2 regions of the Peribacillus sp. FSL R5-0717 genome follow, and region 1 is predicted to be linked to the other one. Evidence: riboswitches for the same ligand, from Rfam matches in the RefSeq annotation. Region 1 holds a riboswitch; the other holds the start of a gene.

Region 1 (12,592 bases):
TAGATGACATTGCGGGCAGTGAAGAGGAAAAGGTGGAAATGGCCCGCATCATCTATGATGAATCTTTAAGAATGGGACGTTTAGTCAATGATCTACTCGATCTAGCTAAATTAGAATCGGGTAAAATGAATCTTAGCTATGAATGTGTACCCGTTTCTCCATATTTAAAGAGGATTACAAGTAAGTTTTCTGGGCTGGCTAAAGAAAAAGGGATTACAATATCAGCCAGCCTGCAAGACAATCAGATTCAATGGCATTTCGATCCGGACCGTATTGAACAGGTTTTGACCAATTTAATTGATAATGCGATTCGTCATACTCCACCAGGCGGTAACATTGATGTCATTCAGAGGACAAGTGATCGAAGGGGACTGATCATTGATGTGAGGGACTCTGGATCTGGAATTCCCGAAGAGGATCTGCCTTTTGTATTCGAGAGGTTTTATAAAGCGGATAAAGCAAGGACCCGCGGCCGTTCGGGTACCGGATTGGGTTTGGCAATCGTAAAAAATATAATCAATGCCCATGATGGCTACATTTCGGTAAACAGTTTACCTAATAAAGGGACGACATTCAGTATCATTTTGCCTCGAATTATGGAAAACGCTGAATGAATGACAGGTGGATCGCCAGATAATCTTGTTTCATAAAGTACTGCGAAGACAAAGGCAATTGGATTTCTTTCCAACTTGTCTTTGTTTTTTTAGGACACAAAATAAGAAGTACCTGATATGTGGAAATTAACGGAATTTTATAATAAGATTAAAGCCGAAGTATGTAACTTTTGTTTAGGATTGACGACTATATTTATGAACGGATGTGGGGAAATGATGGATTCCGTTTTCCACGATCTTTATGAAAAATATCATCAGGAAATATATCAATTCATTTTTTATATGACTAAAAATCGAGAAACCGCCGAAGACCTTGTTCAGGAGGTCTATATCCGGGTGATGAAGGCCTATGAACGCTTCGAAGGAAAAAGCAGTGAAAAAACGTGGATGTATTCGATTGCCAGAAATGTGACGATTGATCACTTTCGGAAACAAAAAGGTTGGAAAGACAAAATCTTTCCTAATTTTGATTGGGATAGGCAATTGCTGAAAGATGAAGAGCCCATTCCCGAGGAAGTGGCTATCAAGAACGATGAAATCCAAGATATTTACCAATGCTTAAACCGGTGTACCACGAATCAAAGATCCGTGATCATTTTACGATATATTCAGGGATTGTCCATTACGGAAACTTCTGAAGTATTGAATTGGAGTGAAAGTAAGGTAAAAACGACCCAGCACCGAGCTTTAAAGGCCATTAAAAAGTTGATGGAAGATTTATCAGGAAAGGAGGGCCACCGCATTGAGGAGATCCCGTTGGAAAGAAAGCGAAATTGAAGACATGCTGCGCGAGCTTCCGACATTAAAAGATGACCGGACCAAGGCAGAGGTATATGCGAGAATACATGATAAAAAGAAAAAGATGAAGAAACACTGGATACCTATATTCGCGGGTGTTGCCTCCTTATTCTTAATGGTTGTTTTGGCATCATCGTTCATTATTGAAAAAAAAGGAACGACAAGTCGAGAAGACAGCGGCAGCAGTGGGAAATTATCTCTATCTGAAAGTAAGGAAATGTCAGATCTTGAACGGAAGGATTCAAGTAACCTAGAAAAGCCCTCAGAAGATAAACAGGAAGCTCAAGAGTTTTCGAGTAACCAAGCGAAAATCGAATCCAAAGACAAGTTTTCAGAAATGGAACCGCGAAAAGGGGAAAAGGAAAAAACATTTGAACAAGCGATCTACCAGGATGACCTTAAAAATGCCTCGATCATTACGATGGGTGTCCCGGATGATCAAATGAATTTCATCATTCCCATTTCAATTAAACTTAAACATCATGATGAAAGTGATACACTGAATCAGTTAGTTAATCAAATGTCCGATATTGATGAAGCGCAATATGGGCTATCTGACTATTTTCCGCTTGACATAAAGATTAGCCAAGGAAACGATATAAACACTGCCCATATCGATTTTCCAGAAAAAAGCCGACTGTTGGCTGAAGATACACTTTTTCTCCATTCGATGGAAGAAACGCTTTCCTATAACAATATAGAGAAAATGACATTTTCCACAGAAGGTAAGCAAGGTGCCAGGTTTGCGCATGCGGGATATTTAAAGGAGGTGGATATACCTCATCAAAAAAAACGCACATACCTTCTTTATCAAAGGGATGAGTCCTCTCCAAGTTTCCTTGTTCCAAGCAATATGGGTTATCGGGACTTTGAGGAGGCGCTTCAAGCCGGAAAAGGGGAGGCGGACATCGAGGGAATTTCACCTGCAATCCCCCATGACCTGAAATGGGAAAGGATAAGCTCTAATGGAGATCTTGTGACCATTCACCTATCAGATCAAGCCGTTATTGAAAATAGTGAGGAAACCCTTCAAGCTTTAGAAGCCATACTCTTCATAGCTAAGGATTTTGGTTTTGAAAAAGTGAAGTTTGAAAATGCTCCTATTGAAGAGGTGGGAAAGCTGAATTTAACTGAAGACATAATGGTGCCCGAAGCACCGAACCAAGTGAATTGAATGCATTATAAGAAGAAAAAAGTGCCCGCGCTGCGGGCACTTTTTTCTTCTTATAATGAAATACGGGCCAAGAAAGTAATTTCTTCTGTTTCCATTAAAAACTGTTTCATGTTGTCTTCTAATGGTAAATCGAAGCTCAAAACCATGATGGCTTCACCGCCAGCTTCTTTTCGGCCAACCTGCATGGTGGCGATATTCACTCCGTGATCACCCAGGACCTTACCTACGTTACCGATTACACCGGGTTTATCGGTATGCTGGATATAAAGTAAATTCGATTCTGGGTGAAAGTCGATTTTGAAACCATTCAAACTTACAATTCGAGAACCGTAATTTTCGATATAGGTCCCACTTATTGTTAATTCTCGGTTGTCACCTTTTACTTTAAGGCTGATCAAATTCGAGTAACCTAAAGAGTCCGTAGAGATTTTTTCACCAATGGTTATGCCACGCTCTTTTGCGATCAACAAGGCATTCACTTCATTGACTGATGCATCGACTCTTGATCTTAAAAAGCCGGAGATTAAACTTTTTGTAAGAATCGCGGTATCGAAATCCAAAGATTCTCCTGCATATGTAACGGAGATTTCCTGAATTCCTTCATTCATGCACTGGGAAGCAATTGATCCCATTTGCTGAACAAGTTGATGGAATGGCTGTACCTTTTCAAACACTTCTTTAGATATGGCTGGAAGGTTGATTGAACTTGAGACCGGGTTTCCTTCGAAATAGGTCAAAACTTCTTGGGCAACCTGTACGGCGACATTTAATTGGGCTTCTTTCGTGGAAGCGCCTAGATGCGGTGTAGCAATGACGCTGTCCAGTTCCAGCAGTTTATGGCCAAGTGGAGGTTCTTCGACGAAAACGTCCAGTGCCGCCCCTGCAACATGCCCTTGAACTAACATTTCATATAAATCATCTTCGTCTAGAATTCCACCACGGGCGCAGTTCAGTACATAAACCCCTTTTTTACAGGTAATCAGTTTTTCTTTATTAATTAATCCTCTAGTTTCATTCGTTAGTGGTGTATGAACAGTAATGATGTCTGCTTTAGGAAGCAATTCATCCAAGGGCAGGGCCGTTACGGACATTTTCTTTGCACGATCTACAGTCAGGAACGGGTCATAGACAATGACATCCATGCCAAACACTTTAGCACGTTTGGCAATTTCCCCTCCGATGCGCCCAAAGCCAACTATGCCTAATGTTTTTCCACGAAGTTCAGTTCCCGTATAGGAGGAACGTTTCCACTCTCCATTTTTCAATGAAGCATAAGCTTGCGGAATGTGGCGCATTAATGAAGCCATCATCGCGAATGTATGTTCAGCTGTTGAAATGGTGTTGCCGTCAGGTGCATTAACCACGACAATCCCGCGTTTTGTCGCTGCGGGGATGTCTATGTTATCAACACCGACACCAGCGCGTGCTATAATTTTCAACTGCGGCATACGGTTCATTAAATCTTCCGAAACCTTTGTTGCACTTCTCACAAGAATTGCATCGATCTGATCAAGTTCGTTTGCAGCTTCCTCTACGGTCTTCTGAATGAGCTGAATATTGGATGCCTCTGAAAGCGGTCCGAGTCCTTCTGGTTTAATGGCGTCTGCTACTAAAATCCGATACACGTCTAAACACCTTCCTAAGGAAAAAGTTATCTTAAATTTCAGTTAATTTTACAATTGAAATGCTGATAATGTCAATTTGGCATATCTGAATGAAAGCGCTTAAATAAATGATTTTCAACTGATCATCCGTTTAAGGTGGCGATATAAATAGCTTCGCTCCTTTTGCGAAAAATTTTCGAATTGCCATATTGTAAATCCGCTGTTTGTTTTAAGTCGTTCACTGCGACAATCGATATTCATCCTACATGCATCAAATGAGAAAAAATGCTATCAAAAAAAAAGTATTTCAGATATAATGGGAAGTATAAAAAATTTTATAGGTCTATCTTCGGGGCGGGGCGCAATTCCCCACCGGCGGTGATGAAGGAATTTCTACTTCTAAGCCCGCGAGCCTTATAAGGCAGGATTTGGTGTGATTCCAAAGCCGACAGTATAGTCTGGATGGGAGAAGATGGAGGTTCCTTAGTGCGTTTCAACATTTATTTGCTGAACGTTTGTTTGATGTAACCTTTAATTTATCCCTTTAATTCCATTGGAATTAAAGGGTTTTTATTGAACATCAACATATTTTGGAATCCTAACCTCTTTTTCAGGTAGATCGGAAAAGAAGGAGAGAGAACTATGAAAAAGAACAAAGTGAAAAAAATGGTCTCACTTGCCATGATGGGAAGCATTTCGTATTTATTGATGCTTTTAAATTTCCCGTTTCCAGGATTCCCGCCTTTTCTCAATGTTGATTTTAGCGACATACCAGCACTGATGGCGGCATTGATTTTCGGTCCGATGGCTGGAATTCTAGTCGAGTTCATTAAAAACCTATTGGATTTAGTCATGACAGGGACCCTGACAGCTGTGCCTGTGGGGCATATCGCTAACTTTATAGCCGGAATACTGTTTGTCTTGCCGACTTATTATGTATTTCAGAAAATCAATTCAAAAAAAGGAATGACGTTCGCCTTACTTGCGGGAACAGTTTCCATGGCAGTATTCATGAGCGTATTAAACTATTTTGTCTTTTTACCGGCTTATACCTTCTTTATGGGATGGGATGCCATGTCGGCGCCCGAGTCAAGAAAGTTCGTTACGATGGCAATCTTGCCTTTCAACGTGATTAAAGGCGTGCTCATCACATCTGTATTCATGTTGCTGTTCATTAAATTACAGACATGGATCAATAAGCAAACATTATATAAAAATGCTTAACGGCATTGACGATAGATATGAAAAAACAACCGGATATCCATATCCGGTTGTTTTTTTTATGCCTGTTTTTTGGTATGTGCATTGGCCAAAAGAAAAAGCCATTCTCGATTGAAAATGGCTTGTACCTTTATTCGAATTTTAGTGCATCTCCGTCAAATGCCTCGTCAGCAACTTTGATGGAATCCGTTGGGCATCCTTCAAATGCATCCATCATGTCGTCTATAAGTACATCAGGAATTTCAACGATACCCTCGTTATCGTCAAGGGTAACAAATGCGATCCCTTCGTCATCATAATCATATATATCCGGTGCCGCTGCTCCGCAAGCTCCACAAGCTATGCATGTTTCTTTATCCACAATAGTAAATTTAGCCATGAATATAACCCCTCCTAAGTTGATTAACAACTGATAATCTTTTTATTTCAGATTATTATCTCTTTCTTATTGTAAGACCGAATGCCAAACTTTTCAATAGAAATTGTATTGATAATAACTATCATGTAGCTGAATGTCAACGAAATACATCGAAAAAATTAATTTGGTCCTTTCCATGTTTCGTCATTTAGTCACATAATTTCCGTTGTATTCATCAATAATAACGGCGGTTTTTGCAGATTTTTGTTACAATGGGTTTATTGGTTAAATGAAACAAGGATGTGAGTCCCATGAATAATTATCTACAGGCCATCATTCTATATGCGATAAAAAAATTTCAAGGTGAGCGCTCCATTTATGCTATATACCATATGCTGCAGGGTAAGAAATCGTCACAAACCATCCAAGATGCCCATTTATTCGGGTTAACGGATATTTTTGGGACAATACCTCGATTTACCCGTCAGCAATTAAATCAAAACATTGAACATTCACTTAAGCATGACTTAATTAATTTAACGGATAAACCAGATGCATATGAAATTAGTTTGCAAGGTGAACGAATGTTGGACGATTACTTTAAAAATAATCCTTTTCCGGAGTATTTAAATGGTTGGAAGTATCATAATATCACCCCTGTTTTCTGGGGAAGGTTAAATTTACTCATTCAAACCATATCCCATATTGTCCACAATGAAAGACGTTTTTATCCGATACAACGAAATCCCAAAATTCAATTCTTCGTAAAGGAATTTTTACATGCCAATCGTCAGGATCGAGCGTTGATTGCCCAACATTTATATGATGAACTGGTATCCCTTTTAGAAAATCAAAGTGATATGAAACGAGACATTTTCATTTTGAGATTGACCGGGATAAACAGGATTGGTCTAACGTTTGAACAGATTGCCAAAAGGAAAAATACGGAAGAAGAGTATGTTCGCTATACATTCCTTGACTCATTGCATCAAATGCTTGCAGAAATGGAAACGGGTGGTGATTACCCTCTCTTATCCTCATTAACCAATGATTGGAAAAGAGGTGGTAATCCTCATTTGACACAATCTACAAAGACTACTTTACGATACATCCAGGAAGGGAAAAACCTCGGTGAAATAGCTGAAATCCGCAGATTGAAAGTCAACACCATCGAAGATCACCTCGTAGAAATTGTTTTATCGGAAAAGGATTTTCCGATTTCCGATTATGTGACAATCGAGGATGAGAGGGAAATTGCTGAAGCGATTAAGGAACTTGGTACAAAAAAGCTTAAAGCTATCAAGCAGATGGTCGATAATAAACAAATAAGCTTTTTCCAAATAAGACTTGTACTTGCGAAAATAGGTGAGAGATGATGAACATAGAACGAGTCCTCAAAGAAAAATTCGGTTTTGATAAATTCCGTCCTGGACAAAAGGAAGTGGTTGAATCATTGATGTCCGGCCGTCATACATTAGCGATGCTCCCAACCGGGTCAGGTAAATCATTATGTTATCAGCTGCCGGCTTATCTGGTGAATAAGACTGTCATAATTGTCTCCCCGTTATTATCTTTAATGCAGGATCAAGCGGATCAGCTGAAGATGAGCGGCGAAAAAAGTGTATTGACCCTTAACTCTTTTTTGACGCTTAATCAAAAAAGGAAAGCTTTCGATAGGTTACATAGTTATCGATTTATCTTTTTATCTCCTGAAATGCTGAGCATCGATGGTGTGATAAAATCCTTGAAATCTATAGAAATAGGTTTGTTCGTCATAGACGAAGCACACTGCATTTCACAATGGGGGTACGATTTCCGTCCGGATTATTTGAATTTAGGAGAAGTGAGGCGTGAGCTGAATAATCCGTTGACGCTTGCCCTGACGGCAACTGCAACCGATGAGGTCCGGAGGGACATCGTTGTTAAACTTAACATTGGGCAGGCCGAGGAAATGGTTTCATCGGTTGATCGTGAAAATATTGCCATTATTATCGAGCGAATGTTCAGCTACGATGAGAAGCTAGGCCGTGTGCTGGAGCTTGTCAGGAAATTTACCGGAAGCGGAATTATTTATTTTTCCTCTAAAAAAGTGGCGGAATCTGTCGCTGGGTTTTTACAGGATAACGGGATCGATAGTGTCAATTATTATCACGGTGGAATGGAGCAGGAACAAAGGATGCTCATTCAGCAGCAATTCATTTCCGGCCAGTTGAAAATCATATGCGCAACAAGTGCCTTTGGAATGGGTGTGAATAAATCGGATGTCAGGTATGTTATCCATTATCATATCCCGTCCACGATGGAAGCATATCTTCAGGAGATTGGCAGGGCGGGGCGAGACCGGAAACAAAGTGTGGCTGTCTTATTATATAGCGAAGGGGATGAAGGGCTTCCCCTTCATTTGATGGAGCAACAGTTGCCTACGGATTCGCAAATCGATGGTGTATGTTCTTTCCTTAATGAATCACAAAAGAATCTGGCGAATTTGACTCCCTCAGAAAAAGAGCAGCTGTCGCAATCCTTTTCGTTGAACGAAATCCAGCTCCGTTTTTTTACCCAGTTTATTATGGGCAATAATCAGGATCAAGTGGCAGAGATGAAAGAGTATTGTCAAAAGAGGAAAACCAGGAATCAGGAAAAGCTGCATAAATTCCTTCACTGGATATATGCACAGGAATGTCGCCGTTCAGGGATACTGGACTATTTTGGTGAAAAGCATCGGGAAGCGAACCCCATCTGCTGTGATATCTGTGGGATGGATGCCGAAAAAATGGCTGATGTATGGCCGGAAGTAAAGGTGGATCCGGCCAATTCCTTTTCCACTTGGAAAAAGGAATTGGCTTATATCTTACTAAAGAAGGAAAATGGCAATGAAAAATAAGCAAGCTGAATTAATTAAACAACTTACTGATAGACAGTTGCTATATAATTTGTTTCTTACACAAATTATTCTCTTAACGTTAGCCACCTTTTTAGGTATTATTTTATTTAAGGACCATTCTGCTTTTTTCGACTTATTTATCTTTGATGACCTGAACATTTTGCTGATTGGTGTTCCTGCGGGAGTCATTGTCGTGTTAATTGACATATTGCTTATGAAAGTGACACCATCTTCCTATCAGGATGATGGCGGCATTAATGAACGCATTTTCAGTAATTTGTCATACCCGATGATATTTGTCGTAGCTTTGGTTGTAGCGATAAGTGAAGAAGTATTATTCCGTGGAGTGTTGCAAACACATTTTGGTTTGCTACTTACGAGCCTCATTTTTGCAGCTGTTCATTATCGTTACCTTTTTAATTGGTTTTTATTTTTAAACGTTTTGGTTTTGAGCTTCTTTATCGGGTTTCTATTTGAAATGACTAATAATATCATCGTGACGATAACGGCCCACTTTTTGATTGACTTTATCCTTGGTATTTTAATCAGGAACAAAAAGCAAAGAGGGTTTAGCAAGAAAGGGGGTGACTTGAATGAGCCGGGTGCAAAAGAATGAAAAAGAAAATGATCAGGCTGGTGAACTTCGTTCGCGAATTGAACGCCAGAAGGCTAAGTCATCATTGCCCAAACGGAGCAAAGTCCACCAGAATAAAAAGAAAAAAAGTAAAGTGAAGATTAAACTACCAATGATACAATTATTAGCGTTATTTTTCATTTTGCTTCCAATTGGATTTTACAGCCTTTATACATATTTTCAGGATAGGCCTTTACCTGTTACTAAAAGTGACCAAGTCGTCTTAAAAGAGGAAGATAAAGAATCGATTCCAACTACAGCAACGGCAGAGGACTTAAAGGAAAAAGAGTCGGCAAAGGCTGAAGCGGAGAAAGAAAAAGAAGAAGCTGAGGCTAAGGCCAAAGTGCAGCAGGAAGCTATGGAAAAAGCCAAGGCACAGCAAGAAGCTGAAGAAAAGGCCAAAGCACAGCAAGAAGCTGAAGAAAAGGCCAAAGCACAGCAAGAAGCTGAGGAAAAGGCAAAGAAAGCAGCAGCAGAAAAGAAAGATGTACAAGCCGCTAAATCGGATAAAGAGGAATACAAAGTTGTTTTACATACTGTTCAAGGTGAAGAAACATTATTTCGCATTTCCATGAATTACTACAAATCACAGGAAGGGATTGCTCTGATCAGGGAGTGGAATGGGCTTAATGGCAATGAAATTTCCAGGGGTCAGGTTTTGAAAATTCCGATCAAGAAATAATGTTGGCACCTTAAGAAAAAATTAAGTTTTTAAATCCTTCTATTTCAAAACAAAAAAGACTTTAGGCAAAAGAAGTTCTACCTTAATGTTAAAACAAAGTTGATTGGAGCGGGTGTTCGAGACTCCTGCGGGGAAAGCGTGTCCAAGGGAGAACCCCGCAGGCGCAATGGCGCCGAGGGCGGACCGCCTGCGGAAAGCGAGTGCCTGAAGTGAAAATCAACATTCAAATTTTAAAAACCTAAAACGAGTTTGTCTCCAGTCTGACCCTGTCTTTATTGGCAGGGTATTTTTAATATTGTTCAACTTGGTTAAGTATGAAGGCCATCGTGACAGGTACATTATCATTTTTTCCTCTACTCTTTCATATCATGATTTGAAAGAGCAGAGGAGGAAATGCGATGGAGTCGACAATCATTTTACTGGATGAGAAAACGGATCAAGCAACAAAACAAATGCTGCAAAATGTCGTGGATCGGAAGAAAAAATTCGAGGCACTTAAAAAGAAGCACCTTCAAAGCTTATGGGCAACCATGATTGTTGCTGTCCTTTTTATGATTTATCTTTATTTTTATATCGTTGTACCTTATTCTTATTCCTTTTTCAGTATGTTTAGTGTTTTCGTCGACCATTTTAGCCATTTCCTTTTTTTGGCGGCAGCGATTGGTCTATATGGATATATGGTTTTAATTAAAAAAAAGCTAGATAAAGCTGAAAAGGAGTTTCAACTGCTACGCTGTGAAATCATTAATAAAAGTAAGCAATTGTGGGAAAAAGAGGATGAATGGAAAAATCGCCATAAGGTTTTTGAAATGATGAAGAAGAATTATGATATTAACTTATATCATGAAAATAAATGATGATCGCGTTAAATCATATTTAATTGCGGGTAATACCGTTTTATGGTTATATGAAAGTACGTTTGGATAAGGATGGAAAGAAGGTTTAACGATGATGTTATGGTTATCTGTATTATTTTTAATCATCATCCTGCTGTCATTTGCCATGATCTTTTACATGTGGCGTACGGCTATGCAAGATAGGGTGATTTCTCAAGACCTATATTTCAAAGACTTTCCTGAAGGCTTTGGCGATGTGCGGATTTTTTTTATATCCGATCTTCATCGGCGTATCGTTGCGGATAAATTGATTGAGGAAACACGTGACAAGGCAGATTTGGTGATAATTGGCGGTGACATTAGGGAAAGCGGGGTTCCTTTAGAACGTGTGGAAAAAAATATATTGAAATTAAAAGAACTTGGTCCCCTTTATTTTGTTTGGGGTAATAATGATTATGAAGGAGACTTCCATGAACTGGATGCGACTCTTTTGAAACATGGGGTGAAGATCCTTGATAATACAGCTGTTTCTTTTGAGTCTCAGAATGGAAGCAAAATCGCTCTTCTGGGCATTGATGATATATCGGAAGAACGTGATAGGCTTGACCTTGCCCTGTCGGATTGCGGGAATGAAGATTTCCGGATTTTGGTGAGCCATAATCCATTGGTCAAGAAACAGTTGACTCCGGAACACCATATTAGTCTTGTCCTGTCAGGTCACACCCATGGCGGGCAGATTCGCCTATTCGGATTCGGGCCCTATCAGATCGGAAGCGTTAAAAAAGAGGGGGATTGTATATATATGACGAGTAATGGCTATGGGACAAGCGCAGTGCCTTTAAGGCTTGAAGCTAAGCCTGAAACGCACCTCTTCACCCTGAAAAGGGGGACAGACACCGTAATAGGCGAAGCTGTGGAAAAAAACTATTAGGCTGCTTTTAAGCGAGTATACCGGGATTTTACAGACCTTGAAAAATCCACTATAATTTCATCAAATGATCGTACAGTTATTGGAGGCCTTGTAAAACCATGCAAGAAGGTAAATATAATATTAAGGCAGTTTCAAAGCTGCTGGACATTCAGTCGGGAACCCTTAGGGCTTGGGAAAGGCGCTATAAATTTATCGAACCTGTAAGGAATGAATCGGGGCACCGGCTGTATACTGAAAAACATCTGCAAATCCTTAAGTGGCTCATTACTAAAACAAAGCAAGGTTTTACAATAAGCCAAGCCGTTTCACTTCTCGAAAGTACAGGCACCCTAGCGCCTGGAGTTCCTGAAACGAACCGTAAGGATGAACAAGCGATTAAGTTATCGGATGAATTAATCGAAGCTCTATTGAATTTCAATGAAAATAAAGCCCATATGCTGATAAGCCGGGCATTCAGTATGTATACAATCGAACAAACCATAGTGGATGTACTCGGTTCAATAATGGTTCAGATTGGGGATAAGTGGGAAAGGGGAGAAATTACTTCCGCTCATGAACACTTTGCGTCGAACATAATAAAATCCAGGATCAGTTCGGTTATGCATACTATTCCGACTAATGGTTTTCTTCCGAAAGCCCTTACCGTCTGCGCTCCCGGTGAAAAACATGAATTTGGACTATTAATCTTCACCATTTTTTTGAAGCGGAAAGGGTTTGAAACCATTTATTTAGGAGAATCCATTGCTGATAAGGACCTTTTCACCGTTTTAAACATCATTAAGCCCTCTTACCTATTCATGTCATGTTCACTGAAAGAGAATCTTGGTGGAACATTTAAGCTGGTTGAAGCGTTAATAAA
Region 2 (12,592 bases), 2.7 Mb from region 1:
GATCCACTCGACTCTCTTCAACATTCAGAAGCGTTTGCTCCACTTCGTCAAAAGTGAAACTTTCAGCCGTGGACAGCTTATTTGCGATTTTCATTTCGAATTCCTCTATCGGAATCATGAAAAACAGGTCATTCAATCGCTTTGCCGTTGTATTTTTATTGACTTCCCATTCCCAAGTATCATATTGACGGACCAATTCAACGAATTCAGCGACAATGCTTGAAGGTTCCAGCAATTTATTTTCAACTGCATACTGATAGAATAATGATGTGGCTGCCGTCTGTTTACCATCTTCCTGTTCGACAGTTACAGATGCCCAATCATGTTCGTTCAAATGCAGTGCTGACTTATGATGATCGATCAGCAGCGCCTTGCCTCCATCTTCCACAAACTGAGTAATCATTTTTTCATTATCTTCATCAACCGATAGATCAGTAACGATCAATGTATCTTCAATCTTGGCCTGCTCAAGAAATGCACCTACATTCTGATTAAGGCGACCAATTGAATTATAACTAACCACTACTTCATCTCCGAATGCCAGCTTTGCTACAATGCCGCACCCGACTCCATCCAAATCATTATGTGTAAAGAGATGGTACACACAAACCCCTCCTAATAACTAATAAATTTACTTTTCCCTAAAGACATGAATTTCAATTGCAATCTTTACAATTGTAGCATAATCATATCTGCATATTTTATCATGCTTCCATTACGTGACGCTTTTGTTCGTTTTTTTTTCGATGAATTACCTAATCATTCCTTATTCCCCATGATTTATAATAATAAATAATGAAAAAACACATTACTTTGAAATCGGGGTATTTCCAGTGAAGGAGTTTCGGTGAGTGTCGAAGAGCAGCATTAGCTAATCGATCAATGGCTAACTTTACGAACTTTAAAGAATTGCCAGATGGTTGAAGAAAGTTGACTCAATCAGACCACGATCCGGCACATCAAAAAAAAGCCGCAGGAATGTTATTCCCCGCGGCTTCCTTATGTGAAATCACTGTTCAATCAATTTTCCAAGGTTGGCCATTTCAATTGCACTAACGGCCGCTTCATAGCCTTTATTACCTGATTTTGTTCCAGCACGTTCAATGGCTTGTTCAATATTCTCAGTTGTCAGCAAACCGAAGATAACCGGTACACCTGTTTCCAAAGAAACGGAAGCCATGCCTTTAGCTGCTTCATTGCAGACATAATCATAATGTGAAGTAGCACCCCTGATTACCGTTCCAAGACCGATTACCGCATCATATTTACCTGTATTCACAAGTTTCTTAGCAATTAACGGAAGTTCAAAAGCACCCGGGACCCACGCGATGTCAACGTCATTCTCATCAACGCCATGACGCTTAAGGCCATCCATTGCCCCTCCTAAAAGCTTGCTTGTGATAAACTCATTAAATCTTCCTACCACGATTCCTACTTTCAATCCTGATCCGATTAATTGTGCTTCAATAGTTTTCCCCATGTCCAATTCCTCCTAATTTTTAAAAACAATAATTTTTTTCATGTTAAGATTTCATTCCTAAAAATCCTTCAAGCTTTCGGGATGTTCAGTTCAAGTTCCTGTTTCCCGATTGGATCATTATGTTGAAGATACCGAATCAAATCGGCTATCGTAATGAACTTCAGGTTGAATTTATCAGCGATGACTTCTAAATCGGATACGCGGGCCATCGATCCATCTTCATTCATGATCTCACAAATTACACCGGCTGGAGCGGCACCGCATAACTTCGCCAAGTCCACCGATGCCTCCGTATGTCCTGCCCTTCTTAATACGCCGCCTTCTTTAGCGACTATCGGAAAAGTGTGACCTGGCCTTTGGAAATCTTCAGCGACCGAATCTTCATTAAGAAGCTCAAGGATGGTCAAGGACCGTTCAAAAGCACTGATTCCTGTAGAGGTGCTTTTATGATCGACACTTACCGTAAAAGCAGTGCCATGATGATCGGTATTTTCGCCTACCATAGGATGCAGTTTCAATTTTGCTGCAAGTTGTTCAGTGATGGTCGTACAAATCAAACCACGTCCATGAGTCGCCATGAAATTAATCGCTTCCGGTGTCGCCTTTTCGGCCAACACTACAAAATCCCCTTCATTTTCACGATCTTCATCATCGGACACGATTACTACCTTGCCAGCCTTCAAATCTTCTATTGCTTCTTCTATTGTATGGAACATCATTACACCGCCCTTTTATTAGAATCCATGCTCTGCCAAAAACTCTAAATTCAGTCCTGGTTTTGGATTACCATTTTTCATTTGATGTATTATATATTTCCCAATCATGTCGTTTTCGATGTTAACGATATCGCCAGCCGCTTTTTGTCCCAATATGGTGTCCTGATGAGTCAATGGAATCAATGATACCGTCAAAAGGTTCCTTTCGATCCCAAATATCGTCAAGCTTGTTCCATCAATGGCCACGGAACCTTTTGGAATGCAAAAGGCACTAAGCCCTTCTTCCAGTTGGATTACATAATATACGGCATTTTCTTTCCGTTCTTTTTTTATGATCGTTCCGGTTCCGTCGATATGACCTGAAACAAAATGACCGCCAAATCTTCCCTGTGCACTCATGGCTCGTTCGAGATTAACAGGTGATCCCAATTTTAACGTCCGGATCGAGGAAGCTTTGACCGTTTCCGGCATCACGTCGACCGTAAATAAACTTTTCGTGAAGGACGTTACCGTTAAGCAGACCCCGTTGACTGAAATACTATCCCCCAGATGCACATCTTCAAGGATTTTTTCAGAACGAATCGATAACTCCATACTGCTTTTTCCTTTTTTCAAGGAATGTACGGTACCGATATCCTCAATGATTCCCGTAAACATGTTTTTCCCCCTTTTATAAAATATAAAAAACCCCTTAGGATGGCCTAAGGGGTTAGCAGGAGAAATGAGTGAAAAAAATTGTATACCTAAAAAGCCTAATATTTTCATTTTCGAAAAATTAGGCGTACGTATACACTTGGGTTCCACACGTCCTTCTCCCATCCAGACTGTACTGTCGGCTTTGGAATCTCACCAAATCCTGCCTTTTAACAGGCTCGCGGGCTTAGAATTTCTTCATCACCGCCGGTTGGGATTTTCACCCGACCCCGAAGGACTAAAATAATATGAATCTTTGAATATTTTATCACCATAAAGTGAAGATGTAAAATTTCTAACCTTAAATGGTTCAATTGTTACAGGAACTTCCTACTTTTTTATAAAAATGGTCCCTCATTAACCCCGATGTGCTCCAAAAAGGTTAGGCAGGCTAAATATGTGGAATAGGATTAGAGAATCACACTTCATATAAGGAGGAAGACCATGCTTATTTCCATCATCAACCTGATTTTCTATCTGTTCGTCGTCACGATGAATTTTTTAGCCAATTTCCTGCCATTGAACGGCCAGACATCAGGAGAGATTTCCGATAAACTTCATGTCGTTTTCACTCCTGCCGGATATGTATTTTCCATATGGGGCTTAATCTATTTCCTGCTCGCCATCTGGGTATTCAGGCAGTTTTTAAGTAAACATCAAAACAGCCCTGCTTATAAGGCATCCTTCCCTTGGTTCGCTTTAAGCTGTGTCTTGAATGGCGCTTGGCTTTTGGCTTGGCACTATGAGCACTTTTTGTTATCCGTATTCATCATCATTGCTTTGTTGGTTACTTTAATGGTCATTTATACAAGCATAAAAAAAGTGGGACACACTACTTTTGACCTATTTCCATTCTCCGTTTATACAGGCTGGGTAAGTGTCGCAACTATAGCTGACATTTCTTATTACCTAACCTATATCAGATGGGACGGTTTTGGGGTTTCCGAATCAACCTGGACGATCGTCCTGCTGATTGCAGCAACAATCCTGGCTTTTGTCTTCGCAGGTAAAAACCGGGATTGGTGCTATCCTCTCGTATTCGTTTGGGCGTTCATAGGCATCGGGATACGATATAGCTCCGCCTATCCTGTAATCACGGACATTTCTTATATCCTCGCTGCCATCACTTTTATCATATCCATAACCATTTTCATAAAAAGTAGAAGGAATATGGTAGCCTAAAATGCTTGCTGAAGATCTTGCCATACATCCTGCCAAGCTTCTAGACCAACAGAGAGACGGACCAGCTGGTCACTGATGCCCATTTGTTCCCTTGAAGCTTCAGGAACGGCAGAGTGCGTCATGGTAGCGGGATGCTGGATCAATGTTTCGGCATCCCCAAGACTTACGGCAATTTTAATTAGATTCAATTTATTGAGGAATTCCTGCGCATCCTGTTTTGTGCCATGCAATTCGAAAGAGATAAGGCCGCCGCCATGTTTCATCTGTTTTTGCATGATATAATGATCCGGGGAAGCTTCATCACCTGGATAATATACCTTTTTCACCTTTGGATGTTTCTTAAGTTCATGAAAGATTTCCATTGCATTGGCCGAATGACGGTCCATCCTGACGGGCAAGGTCTTTAACCCCCGCAATAGTAACCAGGCATCGAAAGGTGAAATGATTCCACCGATATCCTTTTGTGTAGTCCCTGCTACCTGATTCATGAATTCCTTCTTACCGACGACAAGTCCCGCAACGACATCCCCATGCCCGCAAAGATATTTCGTAGCGCTATGAAGGGCGATATCACAGCCATACTCAAGCGGTCTCTGTAGGTATGGCGTCGAAAACGTATTATCGACTACGACCGTCACATTATATTCCTTCGCAACTTTCACCACCATCTGTAAGTCAATCATTTTCATCGTCGGATTGATCGGGGTTTCTACATAGATGCAGGTCGTTTCCGGCCGGATCATTTTCCTAACCTGTTCTTCAGTATCCATTTCACAAAAATCATGAGTGATCCGGTATTTATTTTTCATTAGCTGCAGAAGGCCAAATGTACAACCATATACCCCCTGTGAGCAGAGGATGTGATCATCTGTTTTAGTTAACGCAAAAAGTACTGCTGAAACGGCAGCCATGCCTGAACCGAAAGCAAGGCCAGCTTCCCCGCCTTCCAGTGCGGCAATCTTTTCCTCAAGCACCTGTACTGTTGGATTTCCAAGGCGAGAATAAATATATCCATCTTCGATACCGGCAAAACGCCTCTCCCCTTGCTCGGCATTTTCGAAAGTGAATGTTGAGGTTTGGAATAAAGGTGTTGCCAAGCTTCCCAAATGCTTCTTCGAGTCATATCCTTCATGGATGACTGCCGTTTCAAATTGTTTATACTTTCTTGTCATACCGTCTCCTCCTAACCTATGTCTATTGCTATCATATGTCAAAAACCCATATAAAGGAAGCGTTTTCATTCATGATTATCACCCATAAATGAACCCTGAATTTAGTAAAAATAAGCTTCATTCTGTTCAGTTCGATCCTGCAAATTGAGCACCTCTTTTAATTTTTTCTAACGTGAATTCCAAAAAAAGGGACAGCCGCCATGGCCGTCCCTTTTTTACGAATCATTCATCGACTACGATGTTTCCACCATAGAAGGTTACTCTCGTTAATGGTAACTCCAGTTCACGAGCCATTTTTTTCAACTCTCGCTCTTCTCTTTCCGTTACGATTGAAATGACCGTGCCATCTGCACCTGCACGCCCAGTTCTCCCGGATCTATGGATATATTGTTCGATATTGTCAGCCATATCAATATGAACGACCGCAGTAAGGCCTTTAATATCGAGCCCCCTTGCCGCTACATCCGTTGCTATCAGCATCGGGGATTTTCCGGAACGAAGCTTGCGCAGTGCTTTCTCCCTGTCGACTTTATTGGATTCACCGTGAAGCACGCCCATTTCAATACCTTTATAACTCAGCTTTTCATGTAAGACGCTAAGCTCCGCAATATCATTCAGGAAGGCAAGTGCCTTCACATCTTTAAGTCTTGTGATTTTCTCGAGAATCTTGGACTTTTCCCGTCTCTCAACCACAAAGTATAGATGGTCCACCTTGGATTCCATTTTTTCATTTTTATCGACCTTAATCATTTCGGGTTCATTCATGAATCCCCTGGCCGCTTTTTCCGTTTCCTCTGGCAGGGTTGCTGAAAACACCATGATTTGCCGATCCTTTAGTGTTGTTTTGATAATATTATTGATCGTTCCCATATGCTCTGGAATGATCAATTGGTCACCTTCATCAAGTACTATCGTCTTAACTTCATGCATCTTCAGTTTCTTTTGGGCAATCAATTCGTAAATCCGCCCCGGTGTTCCAGCAATCACTTGTGGACGCTTCTTCAGTTTGTCCAACTGCCTTTTCACATTAGCACCGCCGATGAATGCTGCACCCATTATGCCGCTTCCCTCTGACCAAATGCGAATTTCTTCATTGATCTGCATGACCAGTTCTCGTGATGATGCCAGAATCAAAGCTTGGGGCGATTTTTTTTCAGGATCAATCTTTTCCAGCAATGGCAGTAAATATGCCAATGTTTTTCCTGTACCTGTCGGTGATTCGGCCATGATATCCTTTCCCTCGACAATCACGGGAATCGCTTTCGTTTGTATCGGGGTAAGTTGTCCGAATCCGGACTTTTTCCAGGCTTCTTGTATATATGGTTTTCTATCGTTTATTAATGCAGGTAATTCGCTCATATCGTTCTCCTTTAATATAAAACTTTTCCTATCTTTCATAGTACCATTTATTCTTGTCCAGTAGCCAACGGAATACGAATTGTAACCGTCGTCCCTTTGTTTATCTCACTTTCAAAATCCATTTCCCCCTGAAGGCGATGAACGATTTTCCGGCAAATTGCAAGCCCGATCCCTGAACCTTTTTCCTTCGTCGAGTAAAAAGGCTCACCAATCCGTTCAAGGCGCTCGGGTCCCATTCCCATGCCATTGTCACTCACGCTGACTACAGCATGTCCATCGATGATTTGCAGCGATATATCAATTTCCCCATTATCTTCGATCGCTTCAATGCTATTCTTGACGATATTGATTACCAACTGTTTAAGTTCAATTGAATCAGCCATAATATAAATCGGTTCGGCGGTTTTAATCCTTAGCCCCATTTCGATATTATTCAAATTCGTTTCTGCTTTCATCAACGTGAATACCTGTTGTAAACTGTCGGCAAGATCGGTCCTACAGAATGCGACATCCTGTTTCTTCCCGAGAACCAAAAGTTCACTTGAGATAATATTAATTCGGTCAATTTCCTTCAACATGATATCAGAATGCAGCGGGTTCACTTCCTGGGTCATATCCATTAACTGTACGAATCCTTTTAAAGATGTCAGCGGATTCCTTATCTCATGTGCGACGGCTGCAGCCAGATGTCCGATAACAGATAGCTTTTCAGACATGATCATCAATTCCTCTTCGCGCCGCAATTCGGTGATATCCCTTACGATAGCATATACTCCAAGCATTTCCGAGTGGACGATGATCGGTAAAAAAGTTACACGGATTATCCGTTGTTCATCACTGCTATTCTGAATGGTCGTTTCGAATTTTACAGCCTCCCCTTGAAGGGACTGTAGAAAGAATTCAGCTACTTTATCACTTTCATTCCAGTTGATGAGATGATTCGCATTCTTGCCTTTCAAATTGTCACTATGATGACCTAACAGTTTTTCTGCTTCCGGGTTTATCGAAACGACATTTCCTTCGAGATTCAGCTCAAGGACACAATCCGGGTTATGCTTGAACAGCGACCGATACTGTTCATCCTTCAGAATGAATTCCTGTTGGGACCTCAGCATTTTCCCCGTCCAATACCTGATTATGAAGTACAGGAAAAGTCCGGTTATGAATATGAACATCCACCCTTTGGAATGTTGAAACATTGCATATATCCGAACATCTGACCTTGCCTGCGTCATAGAGATATAATCCGTAATGATAATCCATAAGACCCCAATGAATATATATATAAAAGCCACTTTACATGCAATTTTATGAGATTGGTTCATATTTTTTCCTTTGTATTGTTTTTTGGTTTATTATTCCCAAATCACTCAAAAAAAGCCCTCATGTTTTCAACATAAGGACTCTATCGATATTGTAACATATATATAGTAATCATTGTTTTATATCGTTAAAAAATCCAGCAGCATTACTACTGGATTTTCAATAAATCAAGAGAGGTCTTTAATGGCTTGATTGAATTCTTCTTCGATATCTTTTGTAGGCTTGGCCGATAGTAAGCTGAAAACGACCACCGCTATTGAACCAGCGATGAAACCAGGAATGATTTCGTATATTTCAGCAAACCTATCGATCATATCCCAGACGATCACGGTTGCCGTACCGACAATCATTCCCGCCAAGGCTCCCCATTTCGTCATCCGTTTCCAGTACAGGCTTAACAAAATGACAGGACCGAATGCCGCTCCAAAACCAGCCCATGCATAACCAACCAATTTAAGGATTGTACCGCTTGGATTAAAAGCCAATAATAGGGCAATGGCAGATATCGCCAATACGCCAAACCGACCTACCAGCACTAATTCCTTATCAGATGCGTTCGGCCGAATGAACTGCTTATAGAAATCATCTGTCAGAGCACTTGCCGATACTAACAGCTGTGATGCAATCGTACTCATGACCGCTGCTAAAATCGCAGCCAACAAGAAGCCAGTAATTAAAGATGGAAACAGTTCTTTAGCTAATATGATGAAGACGGACTCAGCATTCCTATCCCCTAAAGGACTATTTGTCAGGTTAAAATATGCTATCCCCACCAATCCGGTGAACATCGCTCCTACAATAGCAAAAATCATCCATCCCATGCCGATTCGCCGTGCACTTTTCAATTCTTTAACAGATGAGACCGCCATGAAGCGGACGATTATATGAGGCTGCCCGAAATAACCAAGCCCCCATGCCAGAAGAGATATGATGCCAATGGTTGATGTTCCCTCAAAAACATGCAATAAATTCGGGTTAATCGATTTTATTTCATTGAAGGTAGGATCCCAGCCCCCAATATTTACAATCGTGACAACTGGTACTAGAATTAAGGCAATGAACATGATTGTACCTTGTACGAAGTCCGTCCAGCTGACAGCCAGGAATCCGCCAAATAATGTATAAAGAATAACAACGCTTGCCGTCAGCCAGATACCCCACCGGTAATCTAAATTGAAAGCCGTACGGAAAAGCTCACCGCCTGCCACCATGCCTGAAGAGGTATAAAAGGTGAAGAAAATTAAAATGACCGATGCTGATACCACTTTTAAGACGCGGGAGCCATCTTTAAACCGATTTCCCAAAAAGTCGGGAATCGTAATCGAATTGCCGGCAATTTCCGTATATGTCCGAAGCCTTGGTGCCACAAATAACCAGTTTAAATAAGAGCCTGCACACAGGCCGATGACAATCCAGCCAGCACTCAACCCACTAATGTACATCGCACCAGGAAGACCCATCAACAGCCAGCCACTCATATCGGAAGCCCCTGCACTCAATGCCGTTACAGCCGGCCCCAAGTTCCGGCCGCCAAGCATGTAATCGGTTAAGTTAGCCGTTTTCCGATAGGCCAAATAACCAATTAAAAGCATACCTGCCATGTATATTGCAATTGATATTATAATTCCATATTCCAAAAATGAATCCTCCTATTTATAGGTTAATTTTCATCTTGTAAGCTTATCAGAAAAAAAAACATATGTTAAGAAGTTCTTGCACCTTTCAACGATTTCACTTTCAATATAAGTAAGAAAATTCGTTTTATTAGAATAAATCATTTAGGAGGAATACGCCATGCAATCCTATATCAATCAGCCAGATGGAGTCTTTCCCTCTGTTTGTTCTCTCGACTGTCCTGATCAATGCGGTTTACTGCTGCACAAAAAAGATGGGAAAATCATTAAAGTTCAAGGAGACCCTGATCATCCAGTCACAAAAGGGAATATTTGCAACAAAGTCCGCAACATGACTGCCCGCCTATATGACCCCAATCGCTTAAAACAGCCCTTAAAGCGCATCGGTCCGAAAGGAAAAGGGAATTTCGTTCCAATCAGCTGGGAAGAGGCCATTGACACAATCACTTCCAAATGGAAAGACTTGATCGAAATGCACGGACCGGAAAGCATACTTCCTTACAGCTTTTACGGAAACATGGGCAACCTCAGCGCCGAGGGGATGGATCGCCGCTTTTTCCACAAACTCGGCGCAAGCATGCTCGAGCGTTCCATCTGTAATGCGGCAGGCTCAGTCGGATACAGCTATACAATGGGTGGTTCATTCGGCATCGATCCAGAAGAAACAATCCATACGAAGCTATTCATCATGTGGGGCATCAACGCTGTGAGCACAAATATGCACCAAGTGACGCTTGCCCAGCAAGCCCGAAAAAACGGGGCCAAAGTAGTTGTCATTGACGTTCATAAAAACCAAACTGGCAAGTGGGCAGATTGGTTCATTCCGATTCTGCCTGGCACCGATAGTGCACTTGCCCTCGGATTAATGCATATTCTTTATGCCGAGAATCTAGTCGACCAGCCCTTTCTCGATGAATACACAGTGGGTGCTGCTGAATTGCGCGAACATGTCCGCCAATATGACCCTGCGACCGTCTCCGCGATAACTGGCGTTCCCATTGATGACTTATATGAACTTGCCAGGATGTATGGCACCACAAGCCCATCATTCGTTCGGATAGGCAATGGCCTGCAGCACCATGACAATGGAGGCATGGCGGTACGTACCATTGCCTGCCTGCCTGCCCTTACCGGCCAATGGATGGAGGAAGGCGGCGGAGCCATCAAAGGGAATTCAGGATATCTGGCCTTTAATATAAATGCCTTAAGACGTCCTGATTTATTGCGAAATAAAGCTACCCGGACCATTAATATGAACCAAATCGGCCAAGCTCTTATGGAAAAAGAAAACCCGATTCGCTCTATGTTTGTATACGGCTCCAACCCAGCACTTGTCGCTCCGAATGCAAATAAGGTGCAGGAAGGTCTAATGCAGGAAGATCTATTCACAGTGGTACATGATCTATTCTTAACCGAAACGGCCATGTTTGCCGACCTCGTCCTTCCTGCCACGTCATCTTATGAAACGGAGGATTTTTATAATTCATATTGGCATAATTACGTCCAAATACAAAAACCTGTAGTCGAAAAATATGGCGAATCGAAATCGAATGTTGAATTGTTCAAACTGTTGGCTGCTGGAATGGGATTTGGGGAACAAGCATTTGGAGATTCAGAGGAAGATATGATACGGCAGGCTCTGGATTTTCCCGACAACCCGCATTTGGAAGGCATCACCTATGACTCCCTTTCAAGGAATCAATTTGTCAAAGCCAAAATGCAGCCGATTTTCCCAGGCAAACTCCCGACACCAAGCGGTAAAATCGAACTTTATTCCGAACGGATGAAGCGGGATGGATTCGAGCCATTGCCCACATATACGCCTATCATAAAAGACAGCGACCTGCCATTTTTATTCATTCCGGCACCTAATCACAATTTCTTGAATTCAACCTTTTCTAATAATGCCAAACATATCTCCATGGAAAAGGAACCGAAACTGCACATGAATGCCGCTGATGCCAAAACAATGGGGATAGCCGCCGGAGATATGGTTAGAATCTGGAACGGTCGCGGTGAATGCTTGCTTACCGCTGCTCCCGGTGAAAATGTGTTACCAGGCGTTCTTGTCAGCCAAGGCTTGTGGCAGAATACGCCCGAAACAAAGCAACACATCAATTCCCTTACCCCAGATCGCCTCGCGGATATGGGTAATGGCGCCGTTTTCTTTTCAGGACGGGTTGATCTTGAAAAAGTCCAACAATAGTAAAGAAATGTTTAGCAATCTTTAACATATCTGTGATTTTCGGATTATATCTGCGATTCTCGGATTATATCTCCGTTTTCAGATTTTTATCTCCGATTCCGGATTATATAACTGCGGTTCTAGAATTATATCTGTGATTTTCGGATGATATATCTGCGATTCTCGGATTATATCTGCGATTCTCGGATTATATCTGCGATTCTCGGATTATATCTGCGATTCTCGGATTATATCTGCGATTCTCGGATTATATCTGCGATTCCATAGAAAAAAGGCTGTTCCACAAGGAACAGCCTTTTTTCGTCAAGCTATTTACTCTGCATCAAACCAGCCTGTTGGCTGGATATCCAAGTTATTATTGATTTGCTTCACTTCAGTGTAAGCTTCGTAACCGAAAGTTCCCAGTTCGCGTCCATTTCCACTTTGCTTGAACCCTCCCCAAGGAGCTTCGTTATAAGTCGGATGATATGAGTTTATCCACGTGATGCCGGCACGCACTTTTTTAATGACACGGTACGCTTTTGAGATATCATTCGTGAACACCGCTCCCGCTAAACCATATTTCGTATCATTGGCAAGTCGAAGAGCTTCCGCTTCATCCTTGAACTTTTGAACGACAAGCACCGGTCCAAAAATTTCTTCCTGCACAATCCGCATATCCGGTGTCGTATCAACAAAAATAGTAGGTTCGACAAAGTAACCTTTATCCATGCCTTCTTCTTTAATTCGATTTCCACCAACGATTAATTTGGCACCTTCTTCTTTTCCGATTTGGATATACGATAATATTTTGTTCATATGGGCTTCTGAAACGATAGGTCCCATCT

The links. A riboswitch is a leader RNA that binds a small molecule or an ion and turns the genes downstream of it on or off. The one in region 1 is predicted to bind FMN.
Region 2: another riboswitch for FMN. It lies ahead of ribE (riboflavin synthase); the one in region 1 lies ahead of NYE65_RS02595 (ECF transporter S component).

What each region holds. Positions count from the first base shown of each region.
Region 1 is NZ_JBBOOF010000001.1:527,681-540,272, reverse strand. It holds gene NYE65_RS02615 (ATP-binding protein) at 1-614, shown strand, start outside; gene sigX (RNA polymerase sigma factor SigX) at 831-1,391, shown strand; gene NYE65_RS02605 (hypothetical protein) at 1,357-2,586, shown strand; gene serA (phosphoglycerate dehydrogenase) at 2,637-4,211, opposite strand; FMN riboswitch at 4,532-4,668, shown strand; gene NYE65_RS02595 (ECF transporter S component) at 4,833-5,414, shown strand; gene NYE65_RS02590 (ferredoxin) at 5,542-5,790, opposite strand; gene NYE65_RS02585 (helix-turn-helix domain-containing protein) at 6,081-7,145, shown strand; gene NYE65_RS02580 (RecQ family ATP-dependent DNA helicase) at 7,145-8,650, shown strand; gene NYE65_RS02575 (CPBP family intramembrane glutamic endopeptidase) at 8,640-9,266, shown strand; gene NYE65_RS02570 (LysM peptidoglycan-binding domain-containing protein) at 9,244-9,966, shown strand; gene NYE65_RS02565 (YpbF family protein) at 10,365-10,823, shown strand; gene NYE65_RS02560 (metallophosphoesterase) at 10,918-11,733, shown strand; gene NYE65_RS02555 (MerR family transcriptional regulator) at 11,832-12,592, shown strand, end outside.
Region 2 is NZ_JBBOOF010000001.1:3,211,434-3,224,025, reverse strand. It holds gene NYE65_RS15640 (DHH family phosphoesterase) at 1-604, opposite strand, end outside; gene ribH (6,7-dimethyl-8-ribityllumazine synthase) at 1,010-1,480, opposite strand; partial or broken gene ribB (3,4-dihydroxy-2-butanone-4-phosphate synthase) at 1,558-2,196, opposite strand; gene ribE (riboflavin synthase) at 2,215-2,853, opposite strand; FMN riboswitch at 3,000-3,131, opposite strand; gene NYE65_RS15620 (TspO/MBR family protein) at 3,334-4,071, shown strand; gene megL (methionine gamma-lyase) at 4,068-5,243, opposite strand; gene NYE65_RS15610 (DEAD/DEAH box helicase) at 5,466-6,602, opposite strand; gene NYE65_RS15605 (ATP-binding protein) at 6,650-7,717, opposite strand; gene putP (sodium/proline symporter PutP) at 8,093-9,562, opposite strand; gene NYE65_RS15595 (molybdopterin oxidoreductase family protein) at 9,720-11,765, shown strand; gene NYE65_RS15590 (aldehyde dehydrogenase family protein) at 12,078-12,592, opposite strand, start outside.